One region of the Arthrobacter sp. Cza30 genome, then DNA from elsewhere that is predicted to be linked to it. Evidence: riboswitches for the same ligand, from Rfam matches in the RefSeq annotation. Region 1 holds a riboswitch; the other holds the start of a gene.

Region 1 (7,094 bases):
TCCGAATCGCTCCATCTGCGCACCGGCGTCGTTGATGTAGAACTCCCGCACGAGCGTCGCGCCGCTGGCCAGCAGCAGCCGCGCGATCGAGTCGCCCAGCGCCGCCCACCGTGTGTGGCCGATGTGCAGCGGACCGGTGGGGTTCGCACTGACGAACTCCAGGTTGATGGTGTTGCCCCGCTGCGAGTCGTTGGTGCCGAACGCGGCGCCGGCGTCGACGATCGTCTTCGCCAGCGCGCCCGCCGCGGCGGCATCCAGGCGGATGTTGATGAAGCCCGGCCCCGCGACCTCCACGTCCGCGATGCCCTCCACCTGCGCGAGACCCTCGGCGATCTCGGCGGCGAACTCCCGCGGGTTGACGCCGACGGCCTTCGCGAGCTTCAGCGCGGCGTTGGACGCCCAGTCGCCGTGCTCCCGGTTCTTCGGACGCTCGAGCGGCAGGTCACCCGCCGTCAGGCCGTCGGCTGCGCCCGGACGTCGGGCCTCGGCGAGCGGGGCGACGACGGCGAGCAGAGCGGCGGAGAGAGCGTCGGGATTCATAGCCGGACCAGTCTAGTTGGGCGGCCACGGTCCCGAATCGGCCCGCGAGCGACCTCGCTGTCCACCGGCGGACGGGCGCACGCCGATTCATGACTTACCCTCTATCCATGCACGCGCCCGGCCGCTTCCGCGCACGGCGGCTGTGGCTTCCCCTGCTGGGCGCCGCGCTCGCCGTGGTGGCGCTGTGCGCCGTCGCGCTGGCCAGGCCGTGGGCCGCCCCGCCCGTGGCCCCCGCCGTCGCCGCCGACCAGGCATCCGTCGCCGTCGCTCCCGCCCCGCTGACCCTGCCCGATCGGCCGCGCGTGCTCGTCTTCGGCGATTCGTGGGTCTATGGCTCGGCCGCCATCGAACCGACCCTCGGTTTCGCGTACCGGCTCGCCGACGAACTCGGCTGGCAGACGACCGTGGACGGCGTGCGCGGCAGCGGTTACCTCAAGCCCGGCATCGACGGCCCTGCGTACGGCGAGCGCATCGCCGCGCTGGATCGGGCGATCGACCCCGACCTCATCATCGTCGAGGGCTCCATCAACGACCGCAGGCTGCACCCCACCGGGTACCGGGAGGCCGTCAACGCCGCGTGGGATGCCCTCGCCGCGCGCTTCCCCGGCGCGACGGTGGTGATCCTCGGCCCTGCGCCGCAGGTGCTGCCGGTCGAGAAGGCGACGCGAGCCATCGACGCGGACCTGCGGGAGCTCGCAGCGTCGCGCGGATGGTGGTACATCTCCCCCATCGCGGAGGAGTGGATCACCCCGGACAACTACCTCGACGTCATCGACACCGGCGAGATCGGACGCGATCACCCGTCCACGGAAGGGCACGCGTACCTCGCGCAGCGCGTGGCGGAGGCCATCGAGGCGATGACGGAGCAGACGGAGGTCGTCGCCGACGCCCCGCAGGACCCGCAGGCGATCGCGCCCTGACAGGGCCTCCCATCCCGGGGTGGTAGTCTCGATCGGCACGCCTCCGTAGCTCAGGGGATAGAGCGTTGGTTTCCGGTACCAAAGGTCGCAGGTTCGATTCCTGTCGGGGGCGCAAACGGGATGAGTCGGCCTAGCGGTCGACTCATCCCCTCTCTTCATCCGGGCTTCCTCCTCGTCCCCGATCTCCATCCGGTGCGCGCGCCTTTCCCCGACGGCGACGCCGTTGTCAACCCGTTCACCATTCCCGGCCCTGGCGCGAGGATGAGAGCACGGCGCACGCCGCCGTGCTCGCGAGAGGAGAACGTGGTGGACTTCACGCCTGAGGAGGCCGGAGAACGGCCCGGCGAGGCTGCTGTCTTCTGGTCCTGGATCGCCCTGCTGGGCATCGGTCTGGCGTACATGATCGCCGTCCCGCTGATGGGGCGGTGAGCGCATGCGGACCATCCGCGACAACGCGCTCAGCCTGCTGTTCCTGGGCCTGTTCGCCCTCACCCTGATCGCGCAGTCGGTGGCCGGCTGGATGGAGGACAACGAGAAGCTCCAGCAGCACGGCATGCCGCCGGAGAGCTACCTCGGGTTCGTCACCTCCTCGGAGTTCGTCGTCGACGTTGCCGAGAACTGGCAGTCGGAGTTCCTTCAGTTTCTCGTGTTCATCGCCGCGACGATCTGGCTCGTGCAGCGGGGCTCCCCCGAGTCGAAGAAGCCCGGCGACGAGGGTCCCGACAGCGACGAGGAGCAGCTGGTCGGCGAGCACGCCCGCGACGATTCGCCGGAGTGGGCGAAGGCACGAGGCATCCGCCAGGTGCTCTTCTCCAACTCGCTGCTGATCGTGATGGGCGCGGTGTTCCTGCTGTCGTGGCTCGCGCAGTCCCTGGCGGGCACCGTCGTGATGAACTCCGAGAACGCCGAGCACGGCCAGCCGCCGGTCACCTGGCTGGAGTACCTGACGCTGCCGGACTTCTGGAGCCGGACGTTCCAGAACTGGCAGTCCGAGTTCCTCGCCGTCGGGGCGATGATCGCGCTGTCGATCTTCCTTCGACAGCGCGGCTCCAGCGAGTCCAAGCCCGTCGGCGCTCCGCACCACGAGACCGCCGGCTCCAGCGAGTGAGCAAGCCAGAGGTGGACGATGGGGAAACTGATCTACGAGGGCACCGTCAAGGTGGACTTCGACGACCGGACGCTGGCGCACCTGCAGCTGGTCATCGGCACGAAGCTGCGACGCGGCGAGCCGTTCCACTTCACGTGGAAGGACGACGCCAGCATCGGCGACGGACGGACGACCGTGTGGATCCATCCACGGTGCTCGCTCGTGTACAAGTTCTACGGCAGCCGGACGCCGCGGCTCAATCCCGCCTGGATCGACGCTCTGGCCTACACCGCCAATTCTCCCGCCGGCCTGTACCTGGTCCCCGAACCCGCCCAGCCCGCTCACGCGGAGATGGTCGACGAACGCGACATCGTCTCGTGACGGCCGGGACGAGAGGGGCGTGCGACAGCGGCGTGCGACGGGACCGGCTCCGGAACGCCGGCAGGCACAGCGACGGAGACGGGCGATGACCGATGCGGTGGAACGGGTGGCCGAGGCCGCCCGAGGGAACGGGGTGCGGGTGGCGCTCGCGGAGTCTCTGACCAGCGGCCTGCTCGCCAGCACCGTCGGCAAGGGCGCACGCGCCGAGGAGTGGTTCGCCGGCGGCGTCGTGGCGTATCAGACGCGCACCAAGGAGGCGGTGCTCGGCACGACACCCGGGCTCGACCCCGTCTCCGGCGAATGCGCTGAGCAGCTCGCCATGGGCGTCCTGGCCCTCATGGATGCCGACATCGCGGTCTCGACGACCGGCGTCGGTGGCCCCGACGACGAGGACGGCCACCCCGCGGGGACGGTCTTCGTCGGCTGGGCCACGCGCTCGGGCGCCGGGCACCGCGAACTGGCGCTCAGCGGCGGACCCGAGGACGTCCTCGCCGCGACGATCGATACGGCTGTCGCCGTCCTGGAATCGCTGCTCCAACGCGTGACCGCGGCGTAGCCGGCCGCCCACGCGGCTGCGCCCGCTATTCGGCGCTGACGGCTTTGAGCCCGATCACACACCCGACGAGCCCGAGGATCAGGAGCAGCCGGACGATCGAGAACGGCTCTTCGCCGGTGATCATCGCATACGCGACGGTGAGCGCGGCCCCGATGCCGACCCACACCGCGTAGGCGGTGCCGGTCGAGATGTCCCGCATGGCCCACGCCAGGCCGCCCATGCTCGCCGCGAGGGCGACGCCGAAGACCACGCTCGGCCACAGCTTGGTGAAGCCTTCCGACTTGCCCAGCGCGCTCGCCCAGACCGCCTCGAGCACGCCGGAGAGGATGAGGATGACCCACGACACGACTGTTCCTCCTGGCCAGTCTTGTCGCTCACCGGGTACTGAACCCTCGTCCGGGATCCGGTCGGGATCCGCGCGCCAGCCTAACCGGTCGGACTGGGCACCTCCTGGGCAGGCGGTCGCCTCACACCAGGAACAGGCCGTCGAGCACGCCGGGGTTGTGGGCGTGGACGAGGACGAGGAACACGACGGCGTCGAACAGCAGATGCACCGTCACCACGTACGCCAGCGACCGCGTCCTCTTGAAGATGAAGCCCTGCAGCAGCGCGAACGGGATGGTGAGGAACGGCCCCCACGCCTGGTACCCCAGCTCCCACAGGAAGGAGACGAACACGATCGACTGCAACAGGTTCGCCTGCCAGTCGGGGAAGTGACGACGCAGCAGGGCGAAGCACGTGCAGATGAAGAACAGCTCGTCCCAGATGCCGACGGCGCCGACGCCGACGAACAGCCGCGCGATGAGGTCCGGGGTCTCCACGACCGGCCAGTTCTGATACACGCCGGAGGTGATGAAGTAGAACGGCAGGATCAGCCACCCCAGCAGCAGGACGACGACCAGCCACACCCATTGGAACGTCGACCAGCGCCCGCCGCCGCGCCAGGGGAACCGGATGGCGTGATCGCGGTACAGCCATCGCGAGATCGCATACGGCACCGCCACGGCGCCTCCCAGCGCGAGGGCGAACCGCAGCATCGCGAGGTTGTCGAGCTCGGCCTTGAGCGGGATGGCGCTCACGATGAGCAGGCCCACCGCGATGAGCGACAGGTCGCGCACGAGCGACGGCGCTCTCGCGCCCTCGGGCGCGAGAGCTCGCGCCGAGACATCCGTGCGCTCCGTCGCGAACGCGAGGGCGACACCGGCCGCCAGCAGCGCCCACCCCAGCCACGGGATCCGCACGACGAAGAACGCCGGGGCCGCGAGGCAGACCAGCAGCGCCGGCGCGAGACCCCAGGACCACGTCGGCCGGGTGGTCGTCGGAGCGAGAGCAGGGTGGGCAGGCATCAGCGCGGTCCGGCTCTCACGCCCGGCCGAGCCGGTGATAGGACAGGTCGCGGATCTCGCGCCCGTGGCGCGTGCCCTTGCGCTCGAAGGCCGTCAGCACGCGTCCATCGAAGCGCGGCGCCCACTCCCCGTCGAATGCGGGCGCGAAGTCGAGCGCCGCTTCCATGACCTCGCGCATCTGCACCGCGTACTCCTCCCAGTCCGTCGCCAGCCGCAGCGTCCCGCCGTCGCGCAGGGCGCGGGCGGCGATGCCAGCGAACCCGGACGTGACCAGGCGCCGCTTGGTGTGCTTCTTCTTGTGCCACGGGTCGGGGAAGAACACCCACAGCTCGTCGACGGATGCCTCGGGCAGCAGGTGCTGCAGAACCTCGGGCGCGTTCGCCTCGACCAGGCGCAGGTTGCGAGCCCCCGCCCGGTCGGCGTCGAGCATGGTGCGGGCGAGCCCCGCCTTGAAGACCTCGATCGCGAGGAAGTTCTTCTCGGGGTGCGAGGCCGCCGCGTGCACGATCGCGTGCCCCTGACCGGAGCCGATCTCGACGACGAGCGGCGCGCTGCGCCCCCACACCGCGGCGGGCTCGATCGCGGTTCCGGGCAGGACGCTGGTCGCCGCGGCGTCGCGGACGACGTCGACGACGTATTGCGGGGCGAGCTCGGCCCATGCCCGCTCCTGCGCCTCCGACATCCGGCCGCTGCGGCGCACGAACGACACCGGCCGGTCGCGGAAGGTGCGGGTCTGGGAGGTCTCGCTCACCCGTCCAGGCTACCGACGCGGGCGCGCATCGCGGGCTGCCGGTGCCTCATGCGCCGCCGGTGCTCACGCGGTGACGAAGTCGATGAGCTCCTCGACGCGGCCGAGGAACGCCGGCTCGAGGTCGCGGTAACTCGACACCGACCCGAGGATGCGCTGCCAGGCGCGGGCGAGATCGGCCTGATCGCGAGCCGGCCAGCCCAGCGCCCGGCACACCCCGACCTTGAAGTCGATCCCGCGGGGCACCTCCGGCCACCGCTGGATCCCCATCGCCCGCGGCGTGACGCACTGCCACACGTCGATCCACGGATGCCCCACGATGAGCACGTGCGCGCCGTGCGGACCGCGTGCGATCGCGTCCGCGACGCGGGATTCCTTCGAGCCGGGCACGAGATGGTCCACGAGCACGCCGTATCGGCGCGACGCCGACGGCGGCTCCTCGACGAGCGCCGCCTCGAGCAGATCCACACCCTGCAGGTACTCCACGACGACGCCCTCGGCACGCAGGTCGTCGCCCCACACCTTCTCGACGAGCTCGGCGTCATGGCGTCCCTCGACGAGGATGCGGCTGGCACGGGCGGTGCGGGCACGGGCCTCGGGCGCCGCGAACGAGCCCGACGCCGTGCGCTTCGGCCCGGACGCCGGTGCGGCCGTCGGCGGCACGAGCACGACATCGACCCCATCGAGGAGGAAGCCGGCGCCCAGTGGGAACAGCCGTCTCCGCCCTCGGCGATCCTCGAGCTCCACCATGCCGCCCGACACAGCGACGACAGCGCCGCAGTAGCCGTCGTCCGCCACCTCCACGACGAGGTCACGGGATGCCTCGACCCGGGCCAGCTCTCGGCGTCCATGGCCTTTCCATGCCGACGCCAGCACATCGGCGCCGTAGCGATCGTCCATCCTCGTCCTCCGGATCCGAAACCCTACCCGCACGGCGTCAGCGGACCCGGCAGCGACCCGCACCTCCCATACCACTGGCAGGCGCGCTACCACCGCGCGCGCGGGCCTGCATAGACTCGCCTGAGGGGCGGATCCCGCGTCTGGAGGGGAATCGATGCGAGCGCGATGGGCCGCGGTGCTCACGACCGGTGCGGCGCTGCTGCTCGCGGGCGTCGCCGCCGCTCCGGCATCGGCCACTCCCCCGGTGCAGCTGGGATCGGGATACGTGCTCGACGACGTCGACGTGCTCTCAGCCGGCGAGGAGGCCCAGGCGCAGGAGCGTCTGGAGCAGCTGAAGACCGAGACCGGGATCGACCTGTGGGTCGTCTACGTCGACGACTTCACCGATCCGTCGGGCGCCGAACAGTGGGCCACACGGGTCGCGAACGACAACGGCCTCGGGCCGAGCCAGTATCTTCTGGCCGTGGCCACCGAGGGTCGTCAGTACTACATCTCGGGTGATTCCGAGGGGCCGGTCACGTTCGACCAGCTGGCGGCGATCGAGCAGCAGCGGGTGCAGCCGGCTCTCCGTCAGGAGGACTGGCTCGGTGCGGTCGACGCGGCCGCCGCCGGGTTC
Region 2 (7,094 bases), on a different contig from region 1:
CCGGGAATAGCCGGTTTTGGCGGCCTTGCCCTTGACCGGCAGGGTGTTCAGCACCGAGGAGGCGCTCGGCCCTGTGACTTTCGGCCCGAGGGCCTCAGCCGGGGCTGCGGCCGTGAACCCGCCAAGCAGCAGGGCTCCGGCGGTAAGGATGGAGGCCAACATTCGGCCCGGATTCTTGCGCAAGTATTCCCCCAATATGTCCGGCAACAGTCACGCACAGATTCAGTGCGATTGCCCGGGAATTATCCTGCCATACAAAAGGTCTGCCTTTGTGCGGCAGGCCTTCGTTCCCACGTCGAAGATCCGGAGCTCATCGACTATGCAGACGGAACGGCCCTCATGCAGGCCGAAATCCAACTATTAATAAAACCAGGCAGGGCGAGTAGGAAAGTGGTTTCGCTTGGCTGATCGCAGGTTGTTGGAATTCCCGGGAAGGCGCTGCGGGAAAGCTGCGACAGGAATTGTCTATACGGCTAGGGGCGGTGCCGTTCCCCAGAGACGTCGCGGGGTGAGCGTGCGTCTGCGTTCTTGAGGGCCTCAAGGAACTGCAGCCGCTCATCATCATCGATGACCAACTCTGCATGCGTTTCGCGGGGAGGGGCGATGAGTCGTGGGCCCGTGTAGGTGGCGCCGAGGTATATATCATTAGGAGTCTCTCCGGGCTCCGCCATCGGTTGAGAGATGCTCTTTCTGCCCCCAAGCGCAAGCCTGGCTACAAGTACCACCACGGCGATGAGCATCAAACCCTCGATGGCATATCCTCCCCATTCCGGATATCCAAAGAAGAACAATCCGGCACTGACCAGGATCATGCCGATGACTAAGGCAACGCGATGTTGAATGTTCTACGCATTGCCCTCTTCCGGTTTCGGCCTTGCAGCGCCCAGACTTTCTGATCAGGGTATCCCGAAAGGGCGTATCATTCGATAATTTAGGAGTGGCCGTCCGTTCAATGTGCCAAGGAGTCTACAGCCTGCACCGTAAACGCAGTGAAAGGGGCCAGCAGTTCATGAGAAAAATTCCCGTTGCGGTAGCCTTCGCATCCGGCAGCTCCATGATGTTCCTTGGACTGGTGTTGGCCTTGTTTACCTGGATTGGTTTCGGGGGAATCAGTGAGGCCGATCAAGGACTGCCTCCTTCCCCTCTCAGGATCGGTTTCGTTCTGGTTTTCCTCGGGCTAGGCGCGCTCGGCTTCCTGGTTGCCTTGATATCGGGCCTTCAAGCTGCGTGGCACCTGGCGCAACGGCGAGCCGGATAGCCCCCTGCCGCGCAGGATCTCCCGCTGGGCACGGCACGCCGTTCTCAACCCGGAGGGTCCTGGCCGACGAGCCCATCCACCGACTCCCGAATGAGGTCGGCATGGCCGTTATGGCGGGCGTACTCCTCGATCATGTTGAGCAGGATGTAGCGCAGATTCGGTAGTTCAACGTCGGGGTCGGAGACGACTTTGCCCGGTCGTCCCATGCCGCCGTCCCTCAGCGCCTCGGCGAACAAGGCACGGGAGCGCGCCACGGCGTCGGACCACTGCCCATACAGCTGCTCGGGGGAGTCATCGTGGGCGGAACGCCAGTCCCAGTCGGGGTCGCTGTCCCAGTCCACGGCGTTCCACGGTGGGAGTTGGGCTCGGCCATTCAGCCACTCGGTGGACATGTCGTCCTCGAAGCGGGCCAGGTGCTTGAGCATGCCGCCCAGCGTCATCGATGACGGGTTGAGCTTCTGTTGCAGGCCGGACGCGTCCAGCCCGCCGGTCTTCCACGCGAAGGTTGCGCGCTGCCGCTCCAGAAAGCCCAGCAGGGTCGCCGTCTCGTCGCCGGCGATCGGCGGCTCGGGATTGCCCTGGTGATAGATCTCCTCGTTCACCGGCTGCCTCCTCCTCTTCCTTTAGAGTGACCGGGTCAATAGAGAGCCCTTCGCGGCAGCCAGGTCTTCGACCGCACCGCCCACGTTCTCGCGCCGTTGCACCCGCTTGCGCACGACGGTAGCAATGCGGCTCCCCAGGTTCGATGCTTGTAGGGGATTGGTGCGCAGGAAAGTGCAAAACAATCGGGAGGGCCGTCAACGACCGAGGCCGGGCCCCTGGCTGGTGAGGTTGGCCACCAAAGCTGCGCACCGGCGTCGTGCTTTGCTATTTTCTAGTTCAAGACCTGTTTCCTGAGGTCTCCGGACGACGGTTCAGTACCCGGTGTGCGACAAGACTGGCCAAAGGAATCATTCATGGAATGGCTGATACTTGTTTTGTCCGGTGTGTTGGAAGCCGTGTGGGCCACCGCCCTGGGCGCATCGAAGAACTTCCGCCGGCTCTGGCCTACCCTCATTTTCGTGGTATCCATGGTCCTGAGCATGGTTGGTTTGGCCTACGCCATGACGGCCATACCGGTGGGGACCGCCTACGCGGTATGGGTCGGCATCGGTGCGGTGTTGACCGCGGCCGTGGCCATGATCACCGGCGCCGAGAAAGCGACGCTGATACGCGTACTCCTCCTGCTGGGCATCATCGGCTGTGTCGTCGGCCTCAAGGCGATCGGTTAGGGGGCTGCCATGCATTGGACTGTTTTGCTGATCAGTGCCGTCCTGGAAGCTGTGTGGGCAACAGCCCTGGGGATGTCGGACGGACTAAGCCGCACGGGGCCCGCCGTGGTGTTCTTCGTGGCACTGACCCTCAGCATGTTTGGCCTGGGCTATGCCATGCGCGGCATCCCCATTGGCACGGCGTATGCGGTATGGACCGGCGCGGGGGCGGCATTGACCGTCGGCTACGCCATGCTGTTCGGTGGAGAACCTGCGAGCGTGCTCAAACTGCTCTTCGTTGCCGGGATCATCGGCTGCGTGATCGGGCTGAAGCTTGCCGACACGGGAGACGGAAAGAAGGCATGAAAAAGCGCCGGCGGGTAGTGGAGAGGTTGGGGGAGTTACTCCAATACCCACCGGCGCTTGGACCGGGCACGTCCGGCCCCTCTTTCACTCGCACCGTGATGAGGTGTCTATGACACTACGAGGGGGTTCTGGGCACAGCCCCGGCAGCAGCTGGGAGGAACCTGAGTCCCGCGCGGACGGGCTGCCCACGGGCCTTGATTAGACTGGGAAAACCGTCCACCGCAGCCGCCTGGCGGCCGCAACCGTCCCCGCCAAGATAACCCGAAGACAGTCAAGGAGCGCACATGACCGACCACCGCCATGGAGAGTACAAGGTCCAGGGCGGCAAGCTCGTGGTCGTGGACTTCGAGGTGGCGGACGGACAGATTATCCGGCCGTCCGTCAGCGGCGACTTCTTTTTGGAACCGGATGAAGCACTGGCGGACATCAACGCCGCGCTTGACGGGATGAGCATCGAAAGCACCCACGGCCACTATGCCGGCGCGATTAACGCTGCGTTGCGGCCGGACGCGCAAATGTTCGGCTTCTCGGCCGATGCGGTTGCCGTAGCCGTGCGCCGCGCCCTCAACAAGGCCACCGGTTGGCTTGATCATCACTGGCAGGTTATTCCGCCCACCCCGCTGCCGACGCACCTGCACGTAGCGATGGACGAGGTCCTGACCCGTCAGGTGGGGGCCGGGAAGCGGCCGCCGACGCTGAGGTTCTGGGAGTGGGAGGCACCGTCGGTGGTGATCGGCAGCTTCCAGTCGGTACGCAACGAAGTGGACCCGGACGGGGTGGAACGCCACGGCATCACGGTGGTGCGCCGGATCAGCGGCGGCGGCGCGATGTTCATGGAACAAGGCAACGCGATCACCTATTCGCTGTACCTGCCGCAGACCCTGGTGGACGGGCAGAGCTTCGAGGCGTCCTACGCGTACCTCGACGCCTGGGTCATGGCGTCACTCGAGAAGGTCGGCATCAAGGCGTTCTACCAGCCGCTCAACGACATCGCCACGCCGGAGGGCAAGATCGGCGGCGCGGCGCAGAAGCGGCTGGCCAATGGCGGGATGCTGCACCACGTGACCATGTCCTACGACATCGACGCGGACAAGATGACCGACGTCCTTCGGATCGGCAAGGAAAAGATCTCCGACAAGGGCATCTCCAGCGCCAAGAAGCGGGTGGACCCGCTGCGCCGGCAGACCGGCCTGACCCGCGAGGAAATCATCGAGGTGATGATCCGGACCTTCAAGGACCGCTATGCGGCCGAGGACAGCGGTTTCTCCGAGGAAGAGCTGGCCATGGCCCGGGAACTCGTGGAGACCAAGTTCGGCACTGAAGAATGGCTGCACCGCGTACCGTAGGGTGAGCGGCGGGAGCCGCGCGGCCGGGCTACCGGTCCGTGCTTCTGACCAGACGGGCGTGTGCCGCGGCAGGCGAAGCGGCGAATTCGACACACTCATAGCCGAGAGCGGCGGCGTCCAGGTCGTCGAACACGCGCTCGCCGGAGCCCAGCAGAACGGGCACCATGGCCAGGTGCAGTTCGTCCACGAGCCGCGCCCGCAGGTATTGCCGGACGGCGGATGCGCCGCCGCCGAGCCGGACGTCCTGCCCGGCGGCGGCTTTGAAGGCCTGCCGCAGGGCGGACTCGATCCCGTCGTCGACGAAGTGGAAGACGGTCCCGCCGGCCATGGTGATGGGCGGCCGCGGGTAGTTCGTCAGCACGAAGACCGGATGATGGAACGGCGGGTCTTCGCCCCACCAGCCCCGCCACTCGTCGGCGGGCCACTCCCCGCGCACCGGCCCGAACATGTTCCGGCCCATGATGGTGGCCCCGATGCCCTCCTGCCCGGCCTCGACGAAGTCGTTGTCCACCCCGGTGGAACCCCCGCCCTCGCCGCCCATGCGCTTGCCGGCCGCGGTCCGGAACACCCACTCGTGCAGCTGTTCGCCGCCCACTCCCAACGGGTCCTCCACGCTCTGGCGCGGGCCGGCCGCATAGCCGTCGAGCGAGACGGAAAAATTGTGCACTCGCAGTCTCGGCACGATTCCTCCTGCTCCTGAACCCCGGCGTCCTGGGGTCCGGGCCCCTGGAAGACGACAGCCTATTCCACGGAGGCGGCGCAGGGAACCGTACGGCGGCTCCCTGCCCGCCAACGGCCGCCGATGCACCTGCAGCCGCTCGCCCGCCGTCGTCCGTCGTCGTCCGCTCGGCCGCTGGGTGCGCTCAGCCCCGGGAGCCGGCCTGCTGCGCGCGGAGTGCCCGGAGCAGATGGTCGCGCTGTTCAATGACGATGCGGCGAAGCGCGGCCGGCGCCTCCGCGTGGCTGTCGAGCCAGTCATCGGTGCGTACGACGACGGGGTGTTCAGCAGGTGCCTGTCCGGAGACCAGGTCCTGGGCGATGGGGTAGAGCCCCCGAACCAGCCTGCCCGCTATCTCGATGCTCTTCACCGACCAGATCCGATCGAGTTCCTCGAAGTACGGTTCCACATACCCGGCGTGAAGCTCACGCGGGCCCTGGCAGAAACCATCGATGGTGGCGTCCAGCAGCTCGTTGGACAGCGAATCGGTATGCACTGCGGTGTGCCAGGCCTCGGCCTTCACCTCCGGAGCGGGCCGCGCCGTCATGGCGGCCAGATGGCCGGCACGCGCCGCCGCGTTGCGGTCGGCTTCCAGGGCCGCATCCAGCTCCGCCGCCGAAGCGTGGCCGGTGGCCGCGAGTGCCTGCCAGAAACGCCAGCGCAGGTCCGTGTCCAGCTTCAGCCCCTCCAGCACGGTGGTCTTGTCCAGCAGGCCGCGCAGGAACCGCGCCTGGCCGTCATCCGCGCGGCCGACCGCCGCCAGTGACCGGGCCCAGGTCAGCTGCCGGTCGCTGCCCGGCTCCGCCGCTTCCACCTCCCGGCGCGCGGCGGCCAGGAAGGCTTCCCGCAGGCCCGTCCGGAGGCCCGCCGGTGCGTAGCGGTCCATCGCGGCCTTGGCGCAGTCCAGGACCACCTGCAGCACGCTGTTCTCGGTTTCCGCCGGGGCGAAGCGCTGCACCGCCTCCACGTAGTCGGCGGCGGGGAGGCGCCCGTCGCGGGCCATGTCCCAGAGGCTCGACCAGCACAGGGCGCGGGCCAGCGGATCGGTGACCATGTCCAAGGCCGAGAGCACCGTTTTCAGGGAGCGGGCGTCGAAGACGACCTTGGCGTAGCTCAAGTCCTCATCGTTGAGCAGCAGCAGGGCGGGAAGGTCCCGGCCCGCCAGTTCCGGAACCTCGGTCCGCGGGCCCGCCACGTCCAGCTCCAGCTGGTCCGTGCGGATTAGCCGGCCGGTGGCATCCGGGTTGTACAGGCCCAGCCGCAACCGGTGCGTCCGGAAGGACGGCTCGTGCGTCACCGGATCCACCGCCTCCTGGACGATGCCCGCGGAGGCGATCGCACCGCCGTCGTACTCGAGGTCCACGCCCAGCGTGGAGATGCCGGCGGTCTGCAGCCACTGCCGGGCCCACTGCTCCATGTCCCGGCCGGAAGCCGCGCTGAGGGCGGTGAGGAAATCGGCCAGCGAGGTGTTGCCGTAGGCATGTTCACGGAAATACCGGCGCGAGGCACCGACGAAGGAGTCGAAACCGGCATAGGCCACCAGCTGTTTGAGCACCGAGGCGCCCTTGGCATACGTGATGCCGTCGAAGTTCTGCTTGGCCGCTTCCAGGTCCGGGATGTCGGCGACGATGGGGTGGGTGGTGGGCAGCTGGTCCTGCACGTACGCCCACCCCTTGCGCCGGTTGGCGAAGGTGATCCAGGCGTTGGTCCATTGCGTGGCCTCGGCGGACGCCAAGGACCCCATGTAGTCGGCGAACGATTCCTTCAGCCAGAGGTCGTCCCACCATTTCATGGTGACCAGGTCGCCGAACCACATGTGCGCCATCTCGTGCAGGATGGTGTTGGCGCGGGCCTGGTACTGGGCGTCGGTGGCCCGGGAAGAGAACACGTAGGCCTCGGTGAAGGTAACCAGTCCTGGGTTCTCCATGGCGCCCAGGTTGTATTCGGGCACGAACGCCTGCTCGTACTTGCCGAACGGGTAGGGGTAGTCGAAGAGTTCGTGGAAGAAGTCCAGGCCGGCCTTGGTGACGGCGAAGATCTGCTCCGGATCGAAGGAATCGGCCAGCGAGGCGCGGCAGTAGGCGCCAAGCGGCACACTGAGTTGTCCTCCGTCGGGCAGGGTGCCCTGCCAGTTGTCCCTTACCGCGTGGTAGGGC

What was found. Region 1 has a riboswitch for guanidine ahead of AC5RVZ_RS27375 (DMT family transporter). Riboswitches for the same ligand answer to the same signal wherever they lie in the genome.
Region 2: it holds a riboswitch for guanidine, as region 1 does, so the genes downstream of both, AC5RVZ_RS22090 (DMT family transporter) here and AC5RVZ_RS27375 (DMT family transporter) in region 1, are expected to answer to the same signal.

Annotation. Positions count from the first base shown of each region.
Region 1 is NZ_JBNHGA010000009.1:172,667-179,760, forward strand. Features, by position in the region: gene AC5RVZ_RS27340 (arginine--tRNA ligase) at 1-540, opposite strand, end outside; gene AC5RVZ_RS27345 (SGNH/GDSL hydrolase family protein) at 648-1,460, shown strand; tRNA gene AC5RVZ_RS27350 (tRNA-Arg) at 1,500-1,572, shown strand; gene AC5RVZ_RS27355 (hypothetical protein) at 1,767-1,889, shown strand; gene AC5RVZ_RS27360 (DUF6766 family protein) at 1,894-2,568, shown strand; gene AC5RVZ_RS27365 (DUF7882 family protein) at 2,587-2,928, shown strand; gene AC5RVZ_RS27370 (CinA family protein) at 3,014-3,484, shown strand; gene AC5RVZ_RS27375 (DMT family transporter) at 3,510-3,830, opposite strand; guanidine-III (ykkC-III) riboswitch at 3,841-3,904, opposite strand; gene AC5RVZ_RS27380 (CPBP family intramembrane glutamic endopeptidase) at 3,952-4,830, opposite strand; gene trmB (tRNA (guanosine(46)-N7)-methyltransferase TrmB) at 4,847-5,512, opposite strand; gene AC5RVZ_RS27390 (DUF3097 family protein) at 5,645-6,478, opposite strand; gene AC5RVZ_RS27395 (TPM domain-containing protein) at 6,633-7,094, shown strand, end outside.
Region 2 is NZ_JBNHGA010000006.1:302,164-309,257, forward strand. Features, by position in the region: gene AC5RVZ_RS22070 (HNH endonuclease family protein) at 1-162, opposite strand, end outside; gene AC5RVZ_RS22075 (hypothetical protein) at 474-812, opposite strand; gene AC5RVZ_RS22080 (hypothetical protein) at 950-1,126, opposite strand; gene AC5RVZ_RS22085 (mycothiol transferase) at 1,303-1,860, opposite strand; guanidine-III (ykkC-III) riboswitch at 2,137-2,204, shown strand; gene AC5RVZ_RS22090 (DMT family transporter) at 2,215-2,529, shown strand; gene AC5RVZ_RS22095 (DMT family transporter) at 2,539-2,874, shown strand; gene lplAB (lipoate-protein ligase LplAB) at 3,159-4,220, shown strand; gene AC5RVZ_RS22105 (dihydrofolate reductase family protein) at 4,249-4,902, opposite strand; gene pepN (aminopeptidase N) at 5,084-7,094, opposite strand, start outside.